One region of the Streptomyces sp. NPDC003456 genome, then DNA from elsewhere that is predicted to be linked to it. Evidence: riboswitches for the same ligand, from Rfam matches in the RefSeq annotation. Region 1 holds a riboswitch; the other holds the start of a gene.

Evidence for each region. A riboswitch is a leader RNA that binds a small molecule or an ion and turns the genes downstream of it on or off. The one in region 1 is predicted to bind cobalamin.
Region 2: linked by a shared signal. The riboswitch ahead of ACFYWG_RS14260 (prenyltransferase/squalene oxidase repeat-containing protein) and the one ahead of ACFYWG_RS31990 (cobalamin biosynthesis protein) in region 1 are both predicted to bind cobalamin.

Annotation. Positions count from the first base shown of each region.
Region 1 covers NZ_JBIAOK010000009.1:88,500-94,643, reverse strand. The annotation lists gene ACFYWG_RS32000 (anion permease) at 309-1,556, shown strand; gene ACFYWG_RS31995 (hypothetical protein) at 1,590-1,811, shown strand; cobalamin riboswitch at 1,942-2,080, shown strand; gene ACFYWG_RS31990 (cobalamin biosynthesis protein) at 2,181-3,140, shown strand; gene ACFYWG_RS31985 (cobyric acid synthase) at 3,137-4,645, shown strand; gene ACFYWG_RS31980 (putative cobaltochelatase) at 4,713-6,144, shown strand, end outside.
Region 2 covers NZ_JBIAOK010000003.1:731,006-737,149, reverse strand. The annotation lists gene ACFYWG_RS14275 (methyltransferase domain-containing protein) at 1-726, opposite strand, end outside; gene ACFYWG_RS14270 (glycosyltransferase family 4 protein) at 720-2,246, opposite strand; gene ACFYWG_RS14265 (TetR family transcriptional regulator) at 2,475-3,116, shown strand; cobalamin riboswitch at 3,156-3,290, shown strand; gene ACFYWG_RS14260 (prenyltransferase/squalene oxidase repeat-containing protein) at 3,401-4,639, shown strand; gene ACFYWG_RS14255 (SCO2322 family protein) at 4,636-5,298, shown strand; gene ACFYWG_RS14250 (CbiQ family ECF transporter T component) at 5,291-6,144, shown strand, end outside.

The DNA of each region.
Region 1 (6,144 bases):
GTATACGGCCCCTGCCGCCCGGAGGTCGGGCGGCAGGGGTCCCCGTCCCGTGCCGCCGGTGCCGGTCACCCCTCGTGGATCGCCCGTCACCCCACGTCGGACGCGGTGCCCGTGGGCTGCCCGCGGTCACTCGATCGGCTGAAGCGGAGGGTGCGAGGGATCCGGGCACCGGGGGGCGGGGACCCTGACAGAGGGCGGAACGGCAACCCTCGTGCGTGGACACTCCCACGCCCCTCCCAGTTCATCTTCCGTTCACTCGGGTTACCTACGTTCGTCCAGCCAATGACCTCGAACGATTGCCTGGGTAAATGGAAAGCTTCTCGCTGATCCTCGCGATTGTGGTGGTAACCGCACTCGCGTTCGATTTCACGAACGGTTTCCACGACACCGCGAACGCCATGGCCACGACCATTTCCACGGGCGCCATGAAGCCCAAGGTCGCCGTGGCCATGTCCGCTGTCCTCAACCTGGTCGGCGCCTTCCTGTCCGTGGAAGTCGCCAACACGATCTCCAAAGGCCTCGTCGACGAGGCCGGCATCCGGCCCGAGGTCATCTTCGCCGCCCTGGTCGGCGCGATCCTCTGGAACCTGCTGACGTGGCTGGTCGGTCTGCCCTCCAGCTCCTCGCACGCCCTCATGGGCGGTCTGATCGGCGCCACCATCGCCTCGGCGGGCGTGGGCGCGGTGCACGGCGACGTGCTGGTCACCAAGGTGCTGATCCCGGCGATCGCCGCCCCGCTGGTCGCGGGCATCGCGGCGATGCTCGGCGCACGGCTGACCTACAAGCTGGGCAAGCGGGCCGAGGACACGGAGTCCGCCAAGAAGGGCTACCGGGCCGGCCAGATCGCCTCGGCGGGCCTGGTCTCCCTGGCGCACGGCACCAACGACGCGCAGAAGACCATGGGCATCATCACCCTCGCCCTGGTCGCCGGCGGCACTCTCGCCCCGGACTCCGACCCGCCCATGTGGGTCATCCTCTCCGCGGGCGTCGCGATCGCCCTGGGCACCTACCTCGGCGGCTGGCGCATCATCCGGACCATGGGCAAGGGCCTGACCGACCTCCAGCCGCAGCAGGGCTTCGCCGCCCAGACCAGCGCGGCCACGGTCATCCTGGCCTCCTCGCACCTCGGCTTCTCCCTGTCCACCACCCACTCCGTCTCCGGCGCCGTGATGGGCGCGGGCCTCGGCCGCAAGGGCGGCGTGGTGCGCTGGTCGACGGCGACGCGGATGTTCGTCGCGTGGGGCCTGACGCTGCCGGCCGCGGCCCTGGTGGGCGCGCTCGCCGAGTACGTCACGGGCTTCGGCGACTGGGGCACCGCCGTGGTGGCCGTCTTCCTGGTCGGCTCCAGCGCGGCCATCTGGAAGATCTCCCGGCGTGAGGTCGTCGACCACACCAACGTCAACGACACCGGGGAGGCGGAGCCGGCCGGCGTGGTGACCACGGCGATGGCCGCGGTGACGCCGCCGCCGGCGGGGCAGATCGTCGAGGAGCCGGTCACCGCGTTCCCCGCGCAGGCCACCTCCGAGCGGACCCCCTCCACGACCACCACGGTCTGATCCGGCCACCGGAAGCAAGGAAGAGTCACCGATATGAAGATCGACTGGGCGGCCCTCGGTTCCGTCTTCGGCGTCAGCCTCGTGGTCACCGTGGCCCTGGTGGGCCTGTTCACCCTCGGCATCACCGGCCTGTCCCGCCGTGAGCGGGCGGCCGCCGAGGGCGGCTCCGCGGGCCTCGCCGTCACCGGCGCCTACGCCTGCTTCGCCGCGTGCGCGGCGGCGGTGGGCTACGGCATCTACCTGATCATGGCCTGACGGCCGCATCGTACGAGCGCGACCGCCGGGCGGCACGGGACGTGAGGTCCCGTGCCGCCCGGCACGTGTGTGACCGGGGGGATGTGGGCTTCTCCACACTCTCCCCCCGCAGGTCAACGGCAAGTTGACGGTTGTTCGCGGCCGTGGTGGACTGCCGGGGCCAATACGGCGGCAGGAGAGGAAGCCGGTGCGAGTCCGGCGCGGTCCCGCCACTGTCACCGGGGCGGACGCCCCGGGAGCCAGGAACTCTCACCGCCGGTCTCTTCGAACCAGGGCGTGGACACCCTGAGTGAGGACACATCGCCATGCGCGGCTGCCGACCGAGGCCCACCACCCCGTCTGCGACCTTCCCTCCGGCCGGCTGAGCCGATGGGTGCCGGTCGCGTCTTCGCGTACGGCGCCGCCGCCGGCCTGATCGGCGACCTGCTGCTCGGCGATCCCCGCCGGGGGCATCCGGTCGCCGCGTTCGGGCGGGCCGCGGGCGCCGTGGAACAGGTGCTGTGGCGGGACCACCGCGGGTGGGGCGCGCTGCACACCGCCGTGTGCGCCGGCGGAGCCGTCGCGCTCGGGGCCGTCGCCGCGCGCGCCGTACGGCATTCCGCCGCCGCCTCCACCGTCCTGACGGGCGCCGCCACCTGGGCCGTGGTCGGGGGGACGTCGCTGGCGCGGGAGGCCGCAGCCGTCGGGCAGGCCCTGGAGGCCGGGGACCTCGAGGCCGCCCGGGCCAGGCTGCCGCACCTGTGCGGACGGGACCCGCAGGCCCTCGACGCCGACGGCATCGCCCGGGCCGTGGTCGAGTCCGTCGCCGAGAACACCTCCGACGCGGTGGTGGGGGCGCTGGTGTGGGGAGCGGTCGGCGGGGTGCCGGGACTGCTCGGGTTCCGGGCCGTCAACACCCTGGACGCCATGGTCGGGCACAAGTCGCCCCGCCATCGGCGCTACGGCTGGGCCTCGGCCCGGCTGGACGACCTCGCGGGATGGCCGGGCGCCCGCCTGACCGCCGCGCTGGCGGCCCTGGCCGGACCCGATCCGCGCGGGGCCGTACGGGCCTGGCGCGCGGACGCCGGACTGCATCCGAGCCCCAACGCCGGTCCCGTGGAGGCCTCCTTCGCCGGGGCGCTCGGGGTGCGGCTGGGCGGGACGCTCTCCTACGGCGGGCGGGTCGAGCACCGGCCCGTGCTGAACTCCGAAGGGCGTGCCGTCGTCACGGACGACGTGGAACGGGCCGTGCGGCTGTCGCGGCGGGTGACCTGGCTCGCGCTCGGGGTGTGCGCCGGGGCCCGGCTGCTGACCGGCGCGCGGCGAGCGAAAAGGGGGAAGTGGGCATGAGCGGTGGGCTTCTCGTGGCCGGCACCACCTCCGACGCCGGCAAGAGCGTCGTGACGGCGGGCATCTGCCGGTGGCTGGTGCGCCAGGGCGTCGCGGTCGCGCCCTTCAAGGCGCAGAACATGTCGCTCAACTCCTTCGTGACCCGGGAGGGCGCGGAGATCGGGCGGGCCCAGGCCATGCAGGCGCAGGCCTGCCGGATCGAGCCGGCCGCCCTGATGAACCCGGTGCTGCTCAAGCCCGGCGGCGAACAGAGCAGCCAGGTCGTGCTGCTGGGCAAGCCGGTCGGGGAGATGAGCGCGCGCGGGTACCACGGCGGGCGGCAGCAGCGGCTGCTCGGGACGGTGCTGGACTGCCTGGAGCAGTTGCGGGGCACGTATGACGCGGTGATCTGCGAGGGGGCCGGTTCGCCCGCCGAGATCAACCTGCGGCGGACCGACATCGTCAACATGGGCATCGCGCGCAACGCCGGGCTGCCCGTGCTCGTCGTCGGCGACATCGACCGGGGCGGCGTCTTCGCCTCGTTCTTCGGGACGGTGGCGCTGCTGTCCCCCGAGGACCAGGAGTGCGTCGCCGGATACCTCGTCAACAAGTTCCGCGGGGACGTCTCCCTGCTGGAGCCCGGGCTGGAGATGCTGGAGGGCCTCACCGGGCGGCGGACGTACGGCGTGCTGCCGTTCCGGCACGGGCTGGGCATCGACGAGGAGGACGGGCTGCGGGTCTCGCTGCGCGGGACCGTGCGGGAGTCGGCCGTCGCGCCGCCCGTCGGCGAGGACGTGCTGCGCGTCGCGGTGTGCGCCGTGCCGCTGATGTCCAACTTCACCGACGTCGACGCGCTGGCCGCCGAACCGGGCGTCGTGGTGCGGTTCGTGGACCGGCCCGAGGAACTGGCCGACGCCGACCTGGTCGTCGTGCCCGGCACCCGCGGGACGGTCCGCGCGCTGGAGTGGCTGCGTGAGCGGGGGCTGGCCGGGGCGCTGGCCCGCAGGGCCGCCGAACAGCGGCCCGTCCTCGGCATCTGCGGCGGTTTCCAGATCCTCGGCGAGCACATCGAGGACGACGTGGAGAGCCGGCGCGGCCACGTCGACGGGCTCGGACTGCTGCCCGTGCGCGTGCGGTTCGCCCGCGAGAAGACCCTCACCCGGCCGGCCGGCGAGGCCCTCGGGGAGCACGTCGAGGGCTACGAGATCCACCACGGAATCGCCGACGTCCTGGGCGGCACCCCCTTCCTGGACGGCTGCCGGGTCGGTCAGACGTGGGGCACGCACTGGCACGGCTCCCTGGAGTCGGACGGCTTCCGCCGGGCCTTCCTGCGGGAGGTGGCCGCCGCCGCGGGCCGGCGCTTCGTGCCGGCGCCGGACACCTCGTTCGCCGCGCTGCGCGAGGAGCAGCTCGACCGGCTCGGCGACCTGATCGAACAGCACGCGGACACCGACGCGTTGTGGCGGCTCATCGAGTCCGGCCCGCCGAAGGGCCTGCCCTTCGTGCCGCCGGGAGCACCCGCGTGAGCGCCGTGCCCCCGCCCCGGCGGGCCGGCCACCCCGAACGCACAGGCATCTTGGAGGGCGACGACCAGTGACCACCCCGTTTCCGTTCACCGCCGTGGTCGGCCAGGACGATCTGCGGCTCGCGCTGCTGCTGAACGCCGTGTCACCGGCGGTCGGCGGTGTGCTGGTGCGCGGCGAGAAGGGCACCGCCAAGTCGACGGCCGTGCGGGCGCTGTCGGCGCTCGTGCCGCAGGTCGACGTCGTCCCCGGGTGCCGCTTCTCCTGCGACCCCGCCTCCCCCGACCCCGGCTGCCCGGACGGGCCGCACGCGCCGGGGGCGGGCGGCCAGTACCGCCCGGCCCGCATGGTCGAACTGCCCGTCGGCGCCTCCGAGGACCGGCTGGTGGGCGCGCTCGACATCGAACGGGCGCTGTCGGAGGGCGTGAAGGCCTTCGAGCCCGGCCTGCTCGCCGACGCGCACCGCGGGATCCTCTACGTCGACGAGGTCAACCTCCTGCACGACCACCTGGTCGACCTGCTGCTGGACGCCGCGGCGATGGGCGCCTCGTACGTGGAGCGCGAGGGCGTCTCCGTGCGGCACGCGGCCCGGTTCCTGCTGGTGGGCACCATGAACCCCGAAGAGGGCGAACTGCGGCCGCAGTTGCTCGATCGGTTCGGTCTGACCGTGGAGGTCGCCGCCTCCCGCGAACCCGACCAGCGGGTGGAGGTCGTACGGCGCCGGCTGGCCTACGACGACGACCCGGCCGCCTTCGCCGCGCGCTGGGCCGACGAGGAGGCCGAGGTGCGGGCGCGGATCGTCGCCGCGCGGGAGCTGCTGCCGTCGGTGCGGCTGGGCGACGGGGCGCTGCGGCAGATCGCGGCGACCTGCGCCGCCTTCGAGGTGGACGGCATGCGCGCCGACATCGTCATGGCCCGGACGGCCACCGCGCTGGCCGCCTGGGCGGGCCGTACGGACGTGCTCGCCGAGGACGTCCGGCAGGCGGCGCTGCTGGCGCTGCCGCACCGGCGCCGGCGCAACCCCTTCGACGCGCCGGGTCTGGACGAGGACAAGCTGGACGAGACCCTGGAGCAGTTCGCCGACGACGACCCGGACCCCGACCCCGGGCCGGACGGCCCGGACGGCGGCCCCGGCGGCCCGGACGGCGGCGGATCCGACGGCCCCGACGGCCCGGACGGGGGCGGCCCGGACGGGGGCGGCGGCCGGCCGGAGGCCGGGGACGAGGCCCCGCGGCAGGGCGAGGACCCCGCGGCCTCCCCCGCCTCCGAGGAGGACGGGCGGCCGCAGCGTCCCGGGGCCGGCGAGCAGCAGGCCGTGCGGGCCGGCGAACCCTTCCGCACCAAGGTGCTGAGCGTGCCGGGACTGGGCGAAGGAGCCGCCGGCCGGCGCTCGCGGGCGCGGACCGAGCACGGGCGCACGACCGGGGCGCGCCGGCCGCGCGGCACGCTGACCAAGCTGCACTTGGCGGCGACGGTGCAGGCCGCGGCGCCGCACCAGCGCT
Region 2 (6,144 bases), on a different contig from region 1:
GGCCGTGCGCGGCAGGTGCGGCTTGGTGGCGTAGGCCACGAAGCTCTTGCCGATCAGCGGGTTCAGTGCCTGCTCGGCGACCCGGGTGGCCAGCGGCTTCTTCATGATGTCCCAGACCAGCAGCTTGTGGTACGCCCGTACCGGCAGCGCCTTGTCGTTGTCGACGCCGAACGCGCACTTCAGCCACCAGTAGGGCGAGTGCAGGGCGTGGGCGTGGTGGGTGCCGTAGGGCTTCAGGCCGGCCTCGCGGATCTTCTCCAGCAGCTCGTCCGCGCGGTAGATGCGGATGTGGCCGCCCTCGACCTCGTGGTAGGCGTCGGACAGGGCCCAGCAGACCTTCTCGGGGCCGTAGCGCGGGACGGTGACGGCGATGCGGCCGCCGGGCTTGAGCACGCGCACCATCTCGGCGAGGACGCCCTTGTCGTCCGGGATGTGCTCCATGACCTCGGAGATGATGACGACGTCGAAGGACTCGTCGGGGAAGGGCAGGGCGAGGGCGTCGCCCTCCATGGCCGTGGCGGTGGCGCCCTCGGGGGCCTCACCGGCCTCCTTCATCGCCGCGAACCACTTGGCGACCTCGCGGATCTCCTCGGCGTTCTGGTCGAGCGCCACGACCTGCGCGCCGCGCCGGTAGCACTCGAACGCGTGCCGGCCGGCCCCGCAGCCGAGGTCCAGGACGCGGTCGCCCGGCGCGAGCGGGAACCGGGAGAAGTCGACGGTCAGCACGTGGCCCTGCTTTCGGAGTTGACGCCTGCTACATCTGTCGCCGCCGCGGACACGGCTCCCGCGGCAGCGGTGGTCCCGGCACCGGAGGGGGAACCGGCACCCGAGGGGGAGCCCGCGCCGGCCGGGGTGCCCGCACCGGCCGTGAAGCCCGCGCCGGCCCGGGTTTCCGCGCCGGCCGGGACGGAAGAAGTGGGCCGGTGCGTGCGGGCGCCGGCGCCGCCGGTGCGGTCGATGGCCTCGCGGTAGCGGGCCACCGTGCCCTGCGCGGCCCTGGCCCAGGTGAAGTGGCGCAGCACGCGCGCGCGTCCGGCCGCGCCGAGGCGGGCCCGCAGGTCCGCGTCGCCCAGCAGGCGGCCGAGGCCCGCCGCCAGCGCGCCCGCGTCGCCCGGCGGCACCGCCAGGCACGTCTCGCCGTCGGGGCCGGCCACCTCGGGGATGGCCCCGCCGGTCGTGGCGAGCAGCGGGGTGCCGGTCGCCATGGCCTCGGCGGCCGGCAGGGAGAAGCCCTCGTACAGCGACGGGACGCAGGCGACCTGCGCCGAGCGCACGAGGTCGACCAGTTCCGCGTCGGAGATGCCCTTGACGAACTCGACGGCGCCGTCGAGGCCGTAGCGCTCCATGGCCTGGGCGACGGGGCCCTCGGCCGGGCGCTTGCCGACGACGACCAGGTGCGCCTGCGGGTGCTCGGTGCGCACCTTGGCCAGCGCCTCGACGAGGTGCACCAGGCCCTTCAGCGGCACGTCCGCGCTGGAGGTGGTGACGATCCGGCCGGGGACGACCGGCACGGAGGGGTCGGGTGAGAACAGGTCCGTGTCCGCGCCGATGTGCACGACGTGGATCCGGTCCTGGCGGACGCCGAGGTGGTCGACGATCTCCTGGCGGGAGGTGCCGGAGACGGTCAGCACGGACGGCAGGCGCCGCGCCACGCGCTTCTGCATGCGCGTGAAGGCGTACCAGCGCCGCACCGACAGGCGCCGCTGCCAGCCGTCGGCCGCGTCCAGCTCCAGCTGCCGGTCGACGGTGATGGGGTGGTGGATGGTGGTCACCAGGGGGGCGCCGACGTCGCCCAGCAGGCCGTAGCCGAGGGTCTGGTTGTCGTGGACGACGTCGAACTCGCCGCGGCGGGCGCGCAGATGGCGGCGGGCGCGCAGCGAGAACGTCAGGGGCTCGGGGAAGCCGCCGGTCCACATGGTCCCGACCTCGAGCGCGTCGATCCAGTCGCGGTACTCGCCGCGGCCCGGGGTGCGGAAGGGGTCGGGCTGGCGGTACAGGTCGAGGCTGGGCAGCTCGGTGAGGCTCAGCCCGTCGTGGCCCTCGTCCAGGACGGGATAGGGCTGGGAGCCGATGACCTCGACCCGGTGGCCGAGGCGGGCCAGTTCCCGCGAGAGGTGGCGGACGTAGACGCCCTGGCCGCCGCAGAACGGGTTCCCTTTGTAGGTGAGGAGCGCGATGCGGAGCGGTCGCAAGCCGTCGGCGGCCGATTCCTGCGGGGCCCCGGCCTGACTGGCCTCAGCGGTCACCCTGGGCCCCCTTCTCCCTGCACTGTCCCGCGAGATTACGCCGGGACGCTAATCTAGAACAAGTTTCAGACTTGATCGTTCGGAGGCTCCGAATCTACCGGCAGGTAGGGGCGCTGTGAGCAGTCGATCAGGTGATTCACGCCACGGCCGGCACCGTGCCATGCTGTGTGATCACCCGCCCTCACGGACGGTCACGGAACGGGACCGGCACATCCCGCAGGAGCCGAGGTGAGCGCCCAGGTGAACAAGGTGGCCAAGGCGGACCCCGCAGCCGCGACCCTCGCCGCCCCGCCCCTGACGGAGCGGCAGGAGGCCCGTCGCCGCCGCATCCTGCACGCGAGCGCCCAACTGGCCGTCCGGGGCGGCTTCGACGCCGTGCAGATGCGCGAGGTCGCGGAGTCCTCCCAGGTCGCGCTGGGCACGCTCTACCGGTACTTCCCCTCCAAGATCCATCTGCTGGTCGCCACGATGCAGGACCAGTTGGAGCGCATGCACGGCACGCTGCGCAGGAGGCCGCCGCAGGGCGCGACGGCGGCCGAGCGGGTCGCCGAGACGCTGATGCGCGCCTTCCGGGCGCTGCAGCGCGAGCCGCAGCTGGCCGACGCGATGGTCCGGGCGCTCACCTTCGCCGACCGCAGCGTGAGCCCCGAGGTCGACCAGGTCTCCCGGCAGACGACGGCGATCATCCTGGACGCGATGGGCCAGGAGGACCCGACGCCCGAGCAGCTCTCCGCGGTCCGGGTCATCGAGCACACCTGGCACTCGGCGCTGATCACCTGGCTGTCGGGGCGCGCCTCCATCGCCCAGGTCCGCATCGACATCGAGACGGCGTGCCGCCTGATCGACCTGACGGCCCCGGATCGCTCCTGACCCGCGCCCACGGGTCCCTCACCCGTCGGGGCGCCTTTTTGACGGGCGGGTACAGTAAGCGGGTCGTCATCACACCGTACGGGGGGAAGCCGGTGCAATTCCGGCGCTGACCCGCAACCGTGAACCGCCCCTCAGGCGGTGAGCCGGATCGCCGCGTACGGTTCGTGACCGGCTCGCGTGCCCGGCAGTCCGCCGGTGCACGGCACCGTCGAGGTATACGGAGCCGAGCCGCCGGGGTGTCCCGTGCTGCCCGGCTCCCCCACAGGGAGAGGCACCCGCCGATCATGAACGTCCGCCGCAGCGCCGCGGTCCTCGCCGCCGTCGCCGTGATCGGCGCCGCCACCCCGGCCGCCGCCGACCCGTCCCCCTCGCCGTCCCCGGCGCTCCCCTCCGCCCTCCACGGCGACAAGGACCCGAAGTACGACGGTGTGTGGCGCCAGTCGCTCGCGCTGCTCGCGCAGGACACCGTGGGGGTGAAGCCCGCGGCGAAGTCGGTGCAGTGGCTGGTGCGCCAGCAGTGCGCCGACGGCGCCTTCGCCGCCTACCGCGCCGACCCGGCCGCCGCGTGCGACGGCTCGACCATGGTCGACACCAACGCCACCTCCGCCGCCGTGCAGGCCCTCGCCGCGCTCGGCGGGCACGACGACGTCACCGGCAAGGCCGTCCGCTGGCTGAAGTCCGTCCAGAACGAGGACGGCGGCTGGGGCTACGCCCCCGGCGGCGCCAGCGACACCAACTCCACGTCGGTCGTCATCGGCGCCCTGGCCGCCGCCGGGGAGCAGCCGGGCGGCGTGGAGAAGGGCGGGAAGTCGCCCTACGACGCGCTGCTGAAGCTCGCCCTGCCGTGCGGTGGGGACGACGACGGCGCCTTCGCGTTCCAGCCGGACAAGAAGGGCAAGCTGTTCGCCAACGCCGACGCCACCGCCGCCGGGGTGCTCGGCGCGCTCGGCAAGGGCATGGTGACGGAGGCCGGCGAGAAGGCGTCCGGCACGGACTGCGCGAAGCCGGGCACGCCCGGGCAGGCGGCGGCCAACGGGGCCGGCTACCTCACGGCCGCGCTGGCCGCGGACGGCGACCACCTGATGTCCGCCCTGCCCGGCGCCGAACCCCAGCCCGACTTCGGCAACACCGCCGACGCCGTCGTCGCGCTCGCCGCGCACGGCGACACCGGCCAGGCGGAGAAGTCCGTGCGGTGGCTGAAGAAGAACGCCGCCGCCTGGGCCGCGCAGAACGGCCCCGCCGCCTACGCCCAGCTGATCTTCGCCGCCCACGCCACGGGCACGGACCCGCGCGACTTCGGCGGCGCCGACCTGGTGAAGCAGCTGAACGCCACCGGCCCGGCCCCGCAGGCCGCCGCCGCGAAGGCGGGCGGCCAGGACGGCGAGAACGCCAAGGACGCCAAGGACGCCGAGGAATCGGACTCGGTGTTCGGCGTCTGGTGGTACGTCGGCGTCTGCCTGGTCGCGGGCATCGGCATCGGCTTCCTGTTCAGCAGCGGCCGCCGGAAGAAGCAGCAGCCGTGATCCGCCGCGCCCTGCTGCTGCTCCTGGCCGTGCTCCCGCTGCTCGCGGGCGCCGGCCAGGCGCACGCCGCCGGCTACCGCTACTGGTCGTTCTGGGAGCGCGACGGCGACCGCTGGGTGTACGCGACCCAGGGGCCGTCCACGAGCCGCCCCTCGGACGGCGACGTGCAGGGCTTCCGCTTCGCGGTGAGCGAGGACTCGGCGGACGCGACCCGGCCGCGCGGCGCGGTGCGTTTCGACACCATCTGCGCGCGGACGCCGGCCGAGGAGGGCACCAAGCGCGTCGCCCTCGTCCTCGACTTCGGCACCGCCGCCGACGCCCCCGACGGCGAGCGTCCGCCGCCCGCCCGCACGGCCTGCGCCCGGGTCTCCCCCGACGCGACCACCGCCGAGGCCCTGGCCGCGGTGGCCGGGCCGCTGCGCTACGGCAGCGACGCCCTGCTGTGCGCGATCGCCGGCTACCCGGAGAAGGGCTGCGGCGAGCAGGTCGCACAGCGCCCGGACCCGTCGGCGGACAGCGCTGAAGGCAAGGACGGCCGGGAGACCGGGACGGAGGGCGGAACGTCCGGCGGCGGCCCGTCCCTGGGGCTGGCCGCCGGCATCGCGGTGGTGGCGATCCTGGGGGGAGCAGCCGTCTGGCAGGTACGCCGGCGTGGCTAGCACGACCCCGCCGCAGGGGCGCCCGGCCACCCTGCACCCCGGTGCCTGGTGGCTGTGGGCCCTCGCCCTGGGCACCGCGGCCACCCGCACCACCAACCCCCTGCTGCTCGCCCTGCTCGTCGCCGTCTCCGCCTACGTCGTCGCGGCCCGCCGCCCCGACACGCCCTGGTCCCGCTCCTACGGCGCCTTCGTCCGACTCGCCCTGCTCGTGCTGCTGGTCCGCCTGCTCTTCGCGACGCTCCTCGGCTCCCCCATTCCGGGCACGCACACCCTGTTCACGCTGCCGGAGGCCGGCCTGCCCGACTGGGCGCAGGGCATCCGCCTGGGCGGCAGGGTGACGGCGGAGGCCCTGGTCTTCGCGCTGTACGACGGGCTGAGGCTGGCCACCCTGCTGATCTGCGTCGGCGCCGCGAACGCCCTCGCGAACCCCGCCCGTCTCCTCAAGTCCGTGCCGGGCGCGCTGTACGAGATGGGCGTGGCGGTCGTCGTCGCGCTCACCTTCGCGCCGAGCCTGATCGCGGACGTGCAGCGGCTGCGCGCCGCCCGGCGGCTGCGCGGCCGTCCGGACAAGGGCGTCCGGGGTCTGCTGCAGGTGGGCCTGCCGGTGCTGGAGGGCGCCCTGGAGCGTTCCGTCGCCCTGGCCGCCGCGATGGACGCCCGCGGCTACGGCCGTACCGCGCGGGTCCCCGAGGGGATACGGCGGACCACCGCCGCGCTGACCCTGAGCGGGCTGCTCGGCGTGTGCGCCGGGACGTACGGGCTGCTCACCGCCGAGGGCGGCTCCTACGGCGTGCCCGTCCTGCTCCTCGGCTGCGCCGCCGCCCTGGCTGGGCTGCGGCTCGGCGG